DNA from 2 places in the Streptomyces sp. P9(2023) genome. Region 2 is predicted to be linked to the other one. Evidence: riboswitches for the same ligand, from Rfam matches in the RefSeq annotation. Region 2 holds a riboswitch; the other holds the start of a gene.
The links. A riboswitch is a leader RNA that binds a small molecule or an ion and turns the genes downstream of it on or off. The one in region 2 is predicted to bind cobalamin.
Positions count from the first base shown of each region.

Region 1: linked by a shared signal. The riboswitch ahead of Q5762_RS23835 (energy-coupling factor ABC transporter permease) and the one ahead of Q5762_RS35825 (CbtB-domain containing protein) in region 2 are both predicted to bind cobalamin.

Region 1 is NZ_JAUPWM010000020.1:78,617-85,732, forward strand. Features, by position in the region: gene dhaK (dihydroxyacetone kinase subunit DhaK) at 1-293, shown strand, start outside; gene dhaL (dihydroxyacetone kinase subunit DhaL) at 310-915, shown strand; gene Q5762_RS23830 (PTS fructose transporter subunit IIA) at 912-1,316, shown strand; cobalamin riboswitch at 1,431-1,666, shown strand; gene Q5762_RS23835 (energy-coupling factor ABC transporter permease) at 1,695-2,393, shown strand; gene Q5762_RS23840 (energy-coupling factor ABC transporter substrate-binding protein) at 2,393-2,839, shown strand; partial or broken gene cbiQ (cobalt ECF transporter T component CbiQ) at 2,755-3,505, shown strand; gene Q5762_RS23850 (ATP-binding cassette domain-containing protein) at 3,502-4,353, shown strand; gene Q5762_RS23855 (NADPH-dependent 2,4-dienoyl-CoA reductase) at 4,516-6,537, shown strand; gene Q5762_RS23860 (helix-turn-helix transcriptional regulator) at 6,612-7,116, shown strand, end outside.
Region 2 is NZ_JAUPWM010000060.1:7,204-14,319, forward strand. Features, by position in the region: gene Q5762_RS35815 (NlpC/P60 family protein) at 1-581, shown strand, start outside; gene Q5762_RS35820 (CbtA family protein) at 641-1,408, opposite strand; gene Q5762_RS35825 (CbtB-domain containing protein) at 1,428-1,640, opposite strand; cobalamin riboswitch at 1,678-1,860, opposite strand; gene Q5762_RS35830 (peptidoglycan bridge formation glycyltransferase FemA/FemB family protein) at 1,921-3,099, opposite strand; gene murJ (murein biosynthesis integral membrane protein MurJ) at 3,246-4,946, shown strand; gene Q5762_RS35840 (SigE family RNA polymerase sigma factor) at 4,943-5,518, shown strand; gene Q5762_RS35845 (hypothetical protein) at 5,511-6,335, shown strand; gene Q5762_RS35850 (hypothetical protein) at 7,043-7,116, opposite strand, start outside.

The sequences.
Region 1 (7,116 bases), on a different contig from region 2:
TCGCGGACTTCGCCGTCGACGCCGTACTGGAGGACCTGCGGCCGTCCGGGCCGGTCCTCGCCCTGGTGAACGGGATGGGCGCCACGCCGTTGCTCGAACTGTACGGGTTCAACGCCGAGGTGCAGCGCGTGCTGGCCGAGCGCGGGGTGCCGGTCGCCCGCACGCTGGTGGGCAACTACGTCACCTCGCTCGACATGGCCGGATGCTCGGTGACGCTCTGCGAGGCCGACGGGGAGCTGCTGCGGCTCTGGGACGCGCCCGTGCAGACGGCTGCTCTGCGCTGGGGCCGGTGAGGAAAGGATGAACGAAGTGAACGAGTTCGACGCCGCGTTCTTCCGTCGCTGGCTGGCCGCTGCCAGGGCCGCCGTCGACCGGGAGGCAGACCACCTCACCGAGCTCGACTCGGCGATCGGCGACGCCGACCACGGCGCCAACCTGAAGCGGGGGTTCGCCGCCGTGACCGAGGTCCTGGACAAGGAGCCGCCCGCGACACCGGGGGCCGTACTCACCACCGCGGGGCGACAGTTGATCTCCACCGTCGGGGGCGCTTCGGGGCCGCTGTACGGGACGCTGCTGCGCCACACCGGCAAGGCGCTCGGCGAGGCCGCGTCGGTGACCCGGCAGGACCTGGCGACGGCGCTGGCCGCCGGGGTCGCCGCCGTCGGGCAGCTGGGCGGGGCCCAGGTCGGGGACAAGACGATGCTGGACGCGCTCGTACCGGCGGCCGAGGCCCTCGGCGACTCCTTCGCCGCCGCCCGGGACGCGGCCGAGGCCGGCGCCCTCGCGACCGTACCCCTCCGGGCCCGTAAGGGCAGGGCGAGCTACCTGGGCGAACGGTCCGTCGGACACCAGGACCCCGGGGCGACCTCGTCGGCGCTCCTGATCGCCGCGCTCGCGGAGGTGGCCGCCGGATGACCGGTCAGGTGGGCATCGTGCTCGTCTCGCACAGCGCGGCCGTCGCCGACTCCGTCGCCGCTCTCGCCCGGGGGCTCGCGGGCGGCGGGGCGACCGCGCCGGTCGCCGCCGCCGGGGGCACCCCCGACGGGGGGCTCGGCACCAGCTCGGAGCGGATCGTCGAGGCGGCGAAGGCGGTCGACGGGGGTGCCGGGGTGGCCCTCCTCGTCGATCTGGGCAGCGCCGTCCTGACGGTCAAGGCGCTGCTCGCCGAGGGCGACGAGCTGCCGGAGGGGGCGCGGCTCGTGGACGCCCCGTTCGTCGAGGGCGCCGTCGCCGCACTCGTCACGGCGAGTGCGGGCGGCGACCTGGACGCGGTGGCGGCCGCGGCGACGGAGGCGTACGCGTACCGGAAGGAGTGAGTCCGGGAGCCGTTCCGGGAGCAGCCCCCGGCCCCGGGCCGGGGGCGCCCGGAACCCCTGCGGCGCGGGCCGGGGGCGCGCGGGAGATTGGTCACACACCGTCCGGGGGCGCACCCGTGTTGTGATGTACCTGGTCAACCCACTAATGCCACAGCGCCTTGGTGTACGGGAAACCGGTGCGGTACCGGTGCGGTACCGGTGCGGCCCTCGCCACTGTGATCGGGAAGTCCGGCTCCATCCCTCCGGGGAAGCCACTGGACCGCCGTGGGAGACCGCGGTGGTGTGGGAAGGCGGAGCCGCGGCGGCATGACCCGTCAGCCAGGAGACCGGCCAGGGTGCGTTGTCCATCCACGAGGTGCTGGAGAGGGTCTCCCGACCATGCACATAGCCGAGGGGTATCTGCCCCCTGTGCACGCGGTCGCCTGGGGCGTCGCGTCCACTCCATTCGTCGTCCACGGTGTCCGCGCGCTGACCCGTGAGGTCAAGGCCAACCCCGAGTCCACCCTGCTGCTCGGCGCGTCCGGCGCGTTCACGTTCGCACTCTCCGCGCTCAAGATCCCGTCGGTGACGGGAAGTTGCTCCCACCCGACCGGTACCGGCCTGGGCGCGATCCTGTTCCGGCCGTGGGTGATGGCGGTCCTGGGCACGATCACCCTGCTGTTCCAGGCTCTGCTGCTCGCGCACGGCGGGCTCACCACGCTGGGCGCCAACGTGTTCTCGATGGCGATCGTCGGGCCGTGGGCCGGTTTCGGTACGTACTGGCTGCTGCGCCGCTTCGACGTGCCGCTGATGGTGAGCGTGTTCTTCGGCGCGTTCGTCGCCGACCTATCGACGTACTGCGTGACCAGCGTCCAGCTGGCGCTCGCCTTCCCCGACCCGGGCAGCGGTGTGCTCGGGGCGCTGGCCAAGTTCGGCGGGATCTTCGCCGTGACGCAGCTCCCGCTCGCCGTCAGTGAGGGTCTGCTGACCGTGCTCGTGATGCGGCTGCTGTCGCAGTCCAGCAAGGGGGACCTGACCCGGCTCGGGGTCCTGCTCCCGTCCCGTAAGAAGGCCGACACCGCGGAGGCGAGCGCCTGATGAGCCGGAACGCGAAGATCAACAGCCTGCTTCTGCTCGTCGTCGCGGCGCTGGCGGTGCTCCCGCTGGTCCTGGGGCTCGGCGACCACAAGGAGGAGCCGTTCACCGGAGCCGACGCCGAGGCGGAGACGGCGATCACGGAGATCGATCCGGGTTACGAGCCGTGGTTCAGCCCGCTCTACGAGCCGCCGTCCGGCGAGATCGAGTCGGCGCTCTTCTCTCTTCAGGCGGCGCTCGGCACCGGGGTGCTGGCGTACTACTTCGGTCTGCACAAGGGCCGCAAGCAGGGCGAGGCCCGGGCCGACGCGAAGGCGCTGCGGCCGGCGTCCGGCGTCCGGCGTCCGGCGACGAGTAGCCGCCGGTGCTGCCGATCGACGCGGCGGCGCACAGCAGTCGCTGGTGCCGCCGCCATCCTTCCGAGAAGGCCGTGCTCGGATTCGGTCTGACGCTCTGCGCGGTCGGTCTGCCGGCGTGGCCGGGGGCCGTGCTGGTCGCGGCGGCCACCCTGGCCGTCCTGCTGGGTCCGGCCGGGGTGCCGGGGCGCCAGCTGTGGCGGGCGTTCCGCATCCCGCTGAGCTTCTGTGTCACGGGCGCCGTCCCGCTCCTGTCCGAAGTGGGCGGGCCCCGGGGACTGGTGGTGTTCGCGCAGGACGGTCCGGTACACGCGGGCGAACTGCTGCTGCGGACGTCGTCCGCGTCCCTGGGCGTGCTGCTCTTCGCCTTCACCACGCCCGTATCCGATGTACTGCCGCGGTTGGTGCGGGCGGGGGTGCCGGCGCCGGTCGTGGATGTGGCGTTGGTGATGTATCGGATCAGCTTTCTCCTTTTGGATGCGATATCCAAAATCCGACAGGCACAGGCGGCCCGGCTGGGGCTGACCACGCGGGCGGCGACCTGGCGTTCACTCGCCGGGCTCGGCGCGACGGCGTTCGTCCGCGCCTTCGACCGGGCGCAGCGTCTGCAGGCCGGCCTGGCCGGAACGGGGATACGACGGGACGCTGCGGGTCCTGGTGCCCGAGGCCGCGGTCTCGGGCCGGTTCCTCGCCTCGACGGCCGGCCTGCCGGCCGGCCTCGTCGCCCTCACTCTCGTACTGGAAAGGTCACTGCCGTGAGTCCCGCATCCCCTGTCGTGGAACTGGTGAAGGCCACCTTCGGCTACGAGGACGGCCCGGTGGTCCTCGACGGCGTCGACTTCGCCGTGCCGGAGGGCCGGGCGCTGGCCCTGCTCGGCCGCAACGGCGGCGGCAAGACGACGCTGCTGCGGCTGCTGAGCGGGGGCCTGCGCTGCGTCAGCGGCGCGCTCCGGCTGGACGGCGAGGAGGTGTCGTACGACCGGAAGGGGCTGACGCGCCTGCGGACGACCGTGCAGTTGGTCGTCCAGGATCCGGACGACCAGCTCTTCGCTGCGTCGGTCGGGCAGGACGTGTCGTTCGGGCCGATGGATCTGGGGCTTCCGGAGGAGGAGGTACGGCTCCGAGTGCGCGAGGCGCTCGAAGCGCTGGACATCGTCGCACTGGAGGACCGGCCGACGCACCTGCTCTCGTACGGTCAGCGGAAGCGAGCCGCGATCGCGGGCGCCGTGGCGATGCGCCCCCGGGTCCTGATCATGGACGAGCCGACGGCCGGGCTCGATCCGCACGGCCAGGAGCGTCTGCTTGAGGTGCTGGGGCGGCGGCGGGATTCGGGCACGACGCTCGTGATGGCGACTCATGACGTCGACCTGGCGCTGCGCTGGGCGGACGAGGCCGCCGTCCTCTCGCCCCACGGTCTGCGGACGGGCCCGGTCGAGGCCCTGCTCGCCGACGACGCCCTGCTGGACGCGGCCCGCCTGCGCCGCCCCTGGGGCATGGCGGTCACGCGCCTGATGCGCGCGCACGGCCTGATCGCCCCGGACGCCCGCGGGCCGCGCACGGCGGAAGACCTGGCCGCATGGGAGGTGCCACGACAGCGCACGCCCTGAGCCCGGCGACGCCCATGGGTCGCCTTCGTGCGCGCCATGGGCGCCCAGCGGTTACCGAGTAGTAGTACAGATCACTCGGCCAGCCTTCTGCAACTAGTTGCACAACCGGGTCGGGGTCGCTTAGAACAAGGGGTGACGATTCCGCGCGAGGAGGCGCCCCCGATGACCTCGACCCCGTACCCCCACCTGTTGAGCCCGCTCGACCTCGGCTTCACCACCCTGCCCAACCGGGTTCTCATGGGTTCCATGCACGTCGGGCTCGAAGAGACCGAGAACGGGTTCGCGCGCATGGCGGCCTTCTACGCCGAGCGCGCCCGCGGCGGGGTCGGGCTCATCGTGACCGGCGGCATCGCGCCCAACGAGGCCGGCCGCCCCTGGGACGGCGGCGCCAAGCTGACCACCGAGGAGGAGGTCGCCGAGCACCGGCACATCACCGACGCCGTGCACGCCGAGGGCGGGCGGATCGCGATGCAGATCCTGCACTTCGGCCGGTACGCCTACCACCCCGGGCTCGTCGCCCCCAGCGCCATCCAGGCGCCGATCAGCCCCTTCGTACCGAACGAGCTGACCGACGCCGAGGTCGAGCAGACCATCGAGGACTACGCCCGCTGCGCCGAGCTCGCCAAGGCCGCCGGGTACGACGGCGTCGAGGTCATGGGCTCCGAGGGCTACCTCATCAACGAGTTCATCGCGGCCGCCACCAACCACCGCACCGACCGCTGGGGCGGCAGCTACGCGAACCGGGTGCGCTTCCCGCTGGAGATCGTCCGCCGGATCCGCGAGCAGGTCGGCGAGGACTTCATCGTCATCTACCGCCTGTCGATGCTGGACCTGGTCCCCGGCGGCTCGACGCTGGAGGAGGTCGTCTCCCTCGCCAAGGAGATCGAGGCGGCCGGCGCGACCATCATCAACACCGGCATCGGCTGGCACGAGGCCCGGATCCCCACCATCGCGACCTCCGTCCCGCGCGGCGCGTACACCTGGGTCACCAAGAAGCTGATGGGCTCGGTGTCCATCCCGCTCGTCACCAGCAACCGCATCAACACCCCCGAGGTCGCCGAGCAGATCCTCGCCGAGGGCCGCGCCGACATCGTCTCGATGGCCCGCCCCTTCCTGGCCGACCCCGACTTCGTCGCCAAGGCGGCCGCGGACCGTGCGGACACCATCAACACCTGCATCGGTTGCAACCAGGCCTGCCTGGACCACACCTTCAGCCTGAAGATCACCTCCTGCCTGGTGAACCCGCGCGCCTGCCACGAGACCGAACTGGTCCTCTCCCCCACCCGGCTCGCCAAGCGGATCGCGGTCGTCGGCGCGGGCCCGGCCGGCCTCGCCGCCGCCGTCTCCGCCGCCGAACGCGGCCACTCCGTCACCCTGTTCGACGCGGCGAGCGAGATCGGCGGCCAGCTGAACGTCGCCAAGCGCGTGCCGGGCAAGGAGGAGTTCGACGAGACCCTCCGCTACTTCCGCGTCCAGCTCGACGAGCGCGGGGTCGAGGTCCGGCTGAACACCCCGGTCACGGCCGCCGATCTGGACGGTTACGACGAGGTCGTCGTCGCCACCGGCGTCACCCCGCGTACCCCGGAGATCGAGGGCGTCGACCACCCGAGCGTCGTCAGCTACCTCGACGTCCTGCGCGACGGCGCGCCGGTCGGCGAGCGGGTCGCGATCATCGGCGCCGGCGGCATCGGTTTCGACGTGGCCGAATTCCTGACCGACGGCGGCGAGGGCGCGAGCCAGGACCCCGAGACGTACTTCAAGCAGTGGGGCGTGGACACCTCGTACGAGACGCGCGGCGGTCTGCGTGCCCCCGAGCGCCCCCGGCCTCCGCGCCAGGTCCACCTGCTCCAGCGCAAGACGACCAAGGTCGGCGCCGGTCTCGGCAAGACCACCGGCTGGATCCACCGCGCCGAGATGAAGCACCGCGGCGTCACGATGGTCGCGGGCGCGACGTACGAGCGGATCGACGACGAGGGCCTGCACCTCACCGTCGACGGCGAGCCGCGGACGGTCCCGGTCGACACGATCGTCCTCTGCACCGGCCAGGATCCGCGCCGCGGTCTGTACGAGGAGCTGATCGCGGCCGGCCGTACGGCGCACCTGATCGGCGGCGCGGACGTCGCCGCCGAACTGGACGCCAAGCGCGCGATCGACCAGGGCACGCGCCTCGCCGCGACCCTGTGATCGGTCCGGTGTGATCCTTCCGGCGTGACAGTTCCGACGTGAGCGTTCCGGCGCCCCGAACCTAGGATGCGTGCATGTCCCTCCCGCACGCGATCCTCACGGCGCTGCTCGAGAAACCGTCCTCGGGTCTCGAGCTGACGCGCCGCTTCGACCGGTCGATCGGCTACTTCTGGTCGGCCACGCACCAGCAGATCTATCGCGAGCTGGGCAAGCTGGAGCAGGCGGGGCACATCCGCGCCCTGCCCGCTCCGGTGCCGGCCCGTGGACAGAAGAAGGAGTACGAAGTACTCCCCGCGGGCCGCTCCGAGCTGGCCGAGTGGGTCGCCCGGAGCGAGGACCCCAAACCGCTGCGCTCCGCCCTCCTGCTGCGCATGCGGGCCGCGGCGGTCGTCGGGGCGCCCGGCATGCGCGACGAGCTGCACCGCCATCTGGACCTGCACCAGCGGCAGTTGGCGGAGTACCTGGCGATCGAGGAACGGGACTTCCCACCCACCCGCCGCGAAACCGAACCGGACCGGCTGCGCCATCTCGTCCTACGGGGCGGGATCGACCTGGAGCGCTTCTGGGTGGAGTGGCTGA
Region 2 (7,116 bases):
TCCTCCAGCAGCAGCGCGGCGAAGCGTCCGAGAAGCTGCGCGACCTCGGCTCCGTGCAGAAGGAACTGGGGAAGCGGAAGACCGAGATCCAGGGCAAGCTGCGCGAGGCCCAGCGCCTGCTCAACACCCTCTCGGCGAAGGAGCGGGCCCGGATCGCGGAAGAGGAGGACCGGGCCAACCGGGCGAGCTCACGCGTCGAGCTGGGCAATGAGGCGAGTGCCTCCGAGCGTGCCGCCGCGGCGTTTGCCGCCGCCAAGAGCCGGGTCGGCATGCCGTACGTCTGGGGCGCGAGCGGCCCGACCTCGTTCGACTGCTCCGGCCTCACCTCGTGGGCGTTCCGCCAGGCCGGTGTGACGATACCCCGCACCTCCCAGGCGCAGGCCGGCGTCGGGACGCGTTTCAACTCCCTCAGCGCCCTGAAGCCCGGCGACCTGATCATCATGCGCAGCGACCTCAGCCACGTCGGCTTCTACGCGGGGAACGGCCAGATCCTCCACTCACCCAAGCCCGGCGCTCAGGTGCGGTACGAGTCGATCGCCCGCAGTGGCATGCCCTTCATGTGGGGTGTGCGCATCGGCTGACGTACACAGCAGAGGGGGCGCCGGTCCGAGACCGGCGCCCCCTCACGTGTGGACGGGCATCACGAGGGCACGACCGCCGCCCCCGACTCCACGGCCCCGATACGCTCGCCGGACTCGCGCGGCTGCAGCAGCCGCTCCGCCAGGACGCCGAAGACGAGGCCGAATCCGGCCCACAGCGTGGCCTGGATCGCGAGTGCCGAGATCCTGAACTGCCAGACGACAGCGGCCGGGAAGTCCTTGGGCATCTCATTGACCGCGGGCAGGAAGGCATACGCGAGCCCGACGGCGAGGACGAAGAACGCCCCTGCCGCAACCGACGCGTTCCCGTTGCCCAGACGGGGCGCGAGCCGCTTGCCGAGGATCACGGCGGAGACGGCGAGCAGCACGCTGAGGACCACCATGAGGAGGTACAGGGTGGCGCGCTGGCTGATCGTGGCCGGGTCGCTGACCGCAGGCGGGTTGGCCGGGTACTTGAGGAACGGCACGACGTAGAAGGCGAGCAGCCCGCCGAGGGACAGCAGCGCCGCGGTGGCGCGGGGCCCGAAAGCGCCGATCCGGCCCAGGGCGAAGCAGTACGCCAGCGCGGCGATGCCGCCGAGGCCGACGCCGTAGACGAGGACGCCGGTCGCGAGACCGGTGGTGGACTGGGCCGCGCGGCTGACCAGCTCAGCCCCGCCCTCCTCCTGGCTGTGCGCCGCCTCGTAGGCGATGCCGGCCTCGGTCGGCGGCTCGCCGAGGAAGTAGGCGACGACCAGGGCGAGGAGACCGGCCACGAGGCCGGCCACCATGCCGCGCGCGAGAAGCTTTCCGACAGTTGCGGAGTTCATGATGTTCGCGTCCCCCGTCTCAGTGGCAGGGGAAGCCGAGGAGGTGGCGGCCGTCATGCACCCATTCATGGACGCCCTCACCGGCGAAGATGGCGGTGGCACCCTGCTCGGCGCCGACGAAGAAGAGCGCGAGCAGCATCAGGGCCCCGAAGAAGACGGCCCAGGGCAGGATCGCCTTGACGGGCAGTGCGGCGGGGGCGGCGACGCTCGGCTGAGCGGTGGCCTGGGCCATGGCAGGACCTCCAGTGGGAACACGCGTCCCGGTCGGATGGAGCTCGCTCGACGGGGGCGAGTCTGACTTGCCGGACCGCACCGCTCAGGAGATGAGCGGGTGCCGCCGAGCACACAGTGGCGCGACCGTGCCGGATTCCCACCGGCTTCCGCTGCCCATCGATTGACTTGTCCTGGTCAAGGTAGCGGAAGGCACCTGAACCCACAACCAAGCTTCTAAATGACTTAGAAGTATCGATTAAGGTTCACCCATGACCGATCCACACGCCCCCGGGGTGGCCTCAGCGGCGCGACAGGTACGCCTGCATGGCCCGGTGCAGGGTCTTGTTCACCGCCCCCTGCAGGGGCAGCTCCCACTCACCGAGGGTCTCCACCACTTCCCCTCCGGTGCCGAGCTTCCAGCGCATCAGCCCGAAGGACCGCTCCGCAGGATCGAGGGTGTCCGGTACGCCCCGCATGTCATACACGGCCGCGCCAAGGGAGTGCGCGTCGCGGATCAGTCGCCACTGCAGGGCGTTGCTCGGCCTGACCTCGCGGCGGTGGTCGGCGGAGGCCCCCGTCTGGTACCAGGCACGCCGGCCCGCCACAATCATGGTGTGGGCGGCGAGCACCTCGCCGTCGTGGCGTGCGAGATAGAGCCGCACACGCCCGTTCTCCTCCGCGTTGAGCTCCCGATGCTGCCGTTGGAAATAGGGGAGAGAACGTCCGAGGCGGAAGCCGTCACGCCGCTCGGTGACCTGCAGCAGGTCGTAGAAGGCGGGCAGGTCCTCGGCGGTGCCGAGGTAGGTCTCCACCCCGGCCGTCTTCGCCTTCTTGATGTTGCGCCGCCACTCCTGGTTGAAGCCGGCCCACAGGTCGTCCGTGCTCCGACCGGCAAGGGGCAGCTCGAACAGGTGGCGCGGCTGGGCGTCGCCCGCACCGCCCTCCTCGCCGCAGCGCCGCCAGCCGGCCGCCCGCAGCCGGTCCGCGACGGCAGCCCCGACCGGCTCGACGACGTCCGGCAGCACGTCGCCGACCCGGCGCCCCGGGCCCACGGCCGCCTTGAGCATCTCGGCGCTCCACCGGCGGTACGCCAGGGGCGGCCCCATGCGTACGGCGAAGGCCCCGGCTGCCCGCAGGTGGTCGAGAAGCAGCTGCAGGACGTCCATCAGCGCCGGGTCAGCCCAGTCCAGCACCGGCCCTTCCGGGATGTAGGCGAAGTACCGCCGCGTGCCCGGCAGCTGCCGGTACAGCACCTGGGCGGCGGCACGCTGGCGTCCCGTCCCGTCGAACCAGCCGATCCACTCGGCCCGCCACCCCTCCTTGACAGCGCTCCAGGAGGGAAGCTGGAGGAAGCTGACCTGCTCGCCCCGCACACGTCCCGAGAGGGAGTCGAGGAAGGCCAGGTGCTGCTCAGGGGTCGTGGGCACGGTCTCCAGGGCACCGGCACGGTGGGTCATCTGCACCTCGGCGACAGCCATGTCGAAGGTCTCCTCGTTCTGGTCCTTGCGCCCCCTTCGGGAGGGCGGCGGGATACCCCCGCCTGTCTCATGCACGCCCGGCGGCACTGGAATGTGGCAGACGACTTCGCCGAGATCCGCGGAACCGGCTTGCCGGCAGGTGCGGCGTGACGGGGACAAGGCCGGCGGGAGCCGATGTCGATGCCCGGAAGGCGGACGTGGGCAGTGGGCGGGGCAAGGCGTCGATGATGCTCGGCTCGCTCGTCTCCCGGATCACGGGTTTCGTACGGAGCGCGGTGGTCGTCGCGGCCCTGGGGACGGCCCTGCTCGCGGACGCCTACAACGTCGCCAACACGGTGCCGAACATCGTCTACATCCTGCTCATGGGCGGGGCGCTCAACTCGGTCTTCGTACCCGAGCTGGTGCGGGCCGCGAAAGAGCACGAGGACGGCGGGGTCGCGTACACCGACCGGCTCATCACCCTCTGTCTGGTCGCGATCACCGTGATCACCGCTGTGGCCGTGCTCGCGGCGCCCTGGATCGTCACCGCGTACACGGACTACAGCGGCGCCCAGCGCGATCTCACGGTGACCCTGGCCCGCTACTGCCTGCCGCAGATCCTCTTCTACGGCGCCTTCACCGTGCTCGGTCAGGTGCTCAACGCCCGGGGCCGGCTCGGCGCGATGATGTGGACGCCGGTCCTCAACAACGTCGTCGTGATCACCGTCTTCGGGATCTACCTCGTGGTGGCCGCGACGGCGACCGGAGCGGGCGAGGTCACGGACGGGCAGCTGCTGCTCCTCGGCCTCGGCAGTACGGCGGGGATCGCGGTACAGGCCCTGGCCCTGCTGCCCGCCCTGCGGTCGGCGGGATTCCGGTGGCGCCTGCGGTTCGACTGGCGGCGCGCGGGCCTGGGCCGGCCGGTGCGGGCCGCAGTGTGGACGCTGCTGCTCGTGCTCGTGAACCAGGTCGCGTACTGGGTGGTGACCCTGCTCACGACGACGGCCGGCGTGAGGGCGGACGCCGAGGGCATCGCGGCGGGTGTCGGGTACACGGCGTACAGCAGCGCGTACCAGCTGTGGGTCGTCCCGCAGGGCATCATCACGGTCTCCCTGGTCACGGCCCTGCTGCCCGTGATGAGTCGCGCGGCCGTCAACGGCGACCCCGGCCGGATCGGCGCGGAGCTCGCCCGCTGCCTCAAGACCACGGCGGTGGCGATCATCCCCGCCGCCGCCGTCTTCCTGCTCCTCGCCCCTCGCCTCACCGGCGTCGCCTACCAGTACGGACAGGTCACCGAGGCCGACGCGCAGGCGATCGGATGGGTCCTCGCCGCGTTCGCGCCGGGCCTCGCGGCGTTCTCCGCGCAGTACGTACTCGCCCGGGGCTTCTACGCCCTGGGGGACACCCGTACGCCCTTCTTCCTCACCCTCGTGATCGCCGGTCTCAATGCAGGTCTGTCGCTGGCCGCGTACGGACTGCTGCCAGCACGCTGGGCCGTGGTCGGGATCGCCGGCGCGTACGCCATCGCGTGCACGATCGGCCTCGCGTGCACGGCAACGGTGCTACGACGCCGCCTGGGGCAGGGCTTCGAGGGCGCGCTAGGCACGCACGTGCGGCTCGCGGGCGCGTGCGTGCCGGGTGCCGGAGCGGCGCTCGCCGTCGACCGGCTGAGCGTCAGGGTGCTCGGCGACGGCCCGCTCGTCGACGGAGCCGCGTTGCTGGCGGGCGCGGGGTTCATCGGCCTGTCCGTGCTGCTGCTCGCCCGCCCGCTCGGCGTGCCGGAGGTGGACGCCCTGCTGGCACCGCTGCGGCGGCGTCTGGGAGCCCGCGGCCGACGCGGTGCGGAACGGCCAGGAGGCGGCCTGTGACCACTTCGGTGCACGACTCCGTCGAGCGAGACTTCGAGAGGTTCTACGCGGAAAGCGTGCGGCGCATGGTCGTCGTCGTGTACGCGGTCACCGGCGACATCGCCGAGGCGGAGGACGCCGTGCAGGAGGCGTACGCGCGAGCCTGGCCGCGCTGGAACGAGCTGGCCGAGCAGGGAGATCCCACCCCCTGGGTGCGGACTGTGGCCCTGCGGCTGGCGGTGAGTTCGTGGCGTCGAGCCCGTAACCGAGTCAAGGCGCACTTCCGGCACGGGCCGCCCGCGGACGTTCCCGGTCTCGACCCGGACCACGTGGCCCTGGTCGCGGCGCTCCGGCACCTCTCTCCAGATCAGCGGCGCGCCGTCGTCCTGCATCATCTGGTCGACCTGCCCGTGGACGAGGTGGCCCGGCAAACCGGTTCGACCAGCACGGCGGTACGCTCGCGCCTCATGCGCGCCCGGCGCATCCTCAACAGCCATCTGTCCGACACCGCCGCGTCGGAACCTCCAGCGCACGGCCACTCTCGGGTAGTCGCACCGTACCGGCCTCGACAGGAGGCGTATCCCCATGAATGACGACTGGTCCATGCATCTCGACAGCGAACTGGATTCGAGACTCCAGGAGTTCGCGGCCGAGGTCGATCCCCTCGTCGCCCCCGCCGGCGGAGTCGCGGACGTACACCTGCGGGCGGTCCGGCGTCGCGCCCGCCGTCGCGCGGGAGCGGGGGCCGTCGCCGTCGCCGTGGCGCTCACGACCGGCTGGTGGCTCCTACCCGGCCCCACGGACGCACGCCTCTCGGCGCAACCCGGGCCGGCAAACGGCCAACTGGTCGCAGTGGCCTCAATCCTGCCCTCCCCCGGCGCGGATCACGGGCTGGCACCCAGAGCCCTCCTCTCACCAGCGGCCCTGCCGTGGAACGCGACGTACCGGTGGCGGGCGGTCATGACCGGGGACGGGGCGACCGCGACCCTGCCCAGCCAGGGCACCCACCCGTGCGCCCTCGTCTGGTTCTCCGGATCGAGTGCAAGGGACCAGATCGTCCGCACGTACAGCGGCCGGGGTCGTGCCACGGCTCAGCACCGGATCGTCGATTTCCCCACCGAATCCGAGGCCCGGCGGAGCGTCGGCGAGGCGGCCGAGGCACTGACGCGGTGCGGATGGCACGGATCCCGGACTTCTGGGGACGGCCACGGCCCGGACTCGCCGGTGGTGTACGACTACGCCTTGACCGGCGGCTCGGGAGCGCCGCTACGCGTCACGCTCGTCCAGTCGGACCACCGCGTCGCCGTGCTGGCACTGGGCGCGGCGCACAGTGCGGACCCGACACACGCCGATCCACGCACCGAACGCTGCCTGGGGTCGACGCAGAACTCTCCACAAGCACATTGTTGAGGCATAAATTTATTTCTTAGTTTCTTAGTAGAGACCCTGACTGACCCCTCCAAACTAGACGCCGACGAGCATCTCCACGACTTATTCACGCCATGTTTCGCATGGAATTCCGAACCTCCCAGAAGAGGTGGTTAAGATAACGGCGTGATTACAGCCCGGTCGCGCTCGCGTGCGCCGCACTCCCGCTTCCTGGCGGGGCTGCGACGTCTACTCGGCCTGGCCGCACTCCTGTTCGGCCTCCTGGCCGGGCACGAAGTGAACGTGGACGGGGCCGCGGTAGCCGCGTCGCCCGCCATGACCAGCCTTTCCCGCGGCATTGAGGGAAGCTCCGGCGACCACGGTCCGGCGCACCTGGCACACGAATGCTCGCCGAGGCCGCCGGAGGGAACACCGGCACCCAATACACCGTGTTCCGCACGACAGCCCGATGCGCCCTGCTCTGCCGGGCCCTGTCTCCGAACCAACGCCGCCGCAGGCGAGGCGACCACAGCGCCGGCGGCCGCCCCGAGAGCCTCGACAGTCCTTCAGGTGTAGAGCGCCCCGCGTCTCGCTCCCTGCGGCCACGCGCACTCGCGCCCGGACGTGGACAAGGGACGCGTATCACCCTCACACCCTTGATCTGTCGCGGATACCGCTCCGTCCTGCCTTCATGGGACCCAGAGGTACTGCCGCCCGGAGGAACTGTGCCACGCCGCCCCCGCAACCCCTTACTCGCCGCTATCGTCGGCGCCCTCCTGTTGTCGGCAGCCCTCTGCTTCACGCCCCTCGGCGACGCCGCACA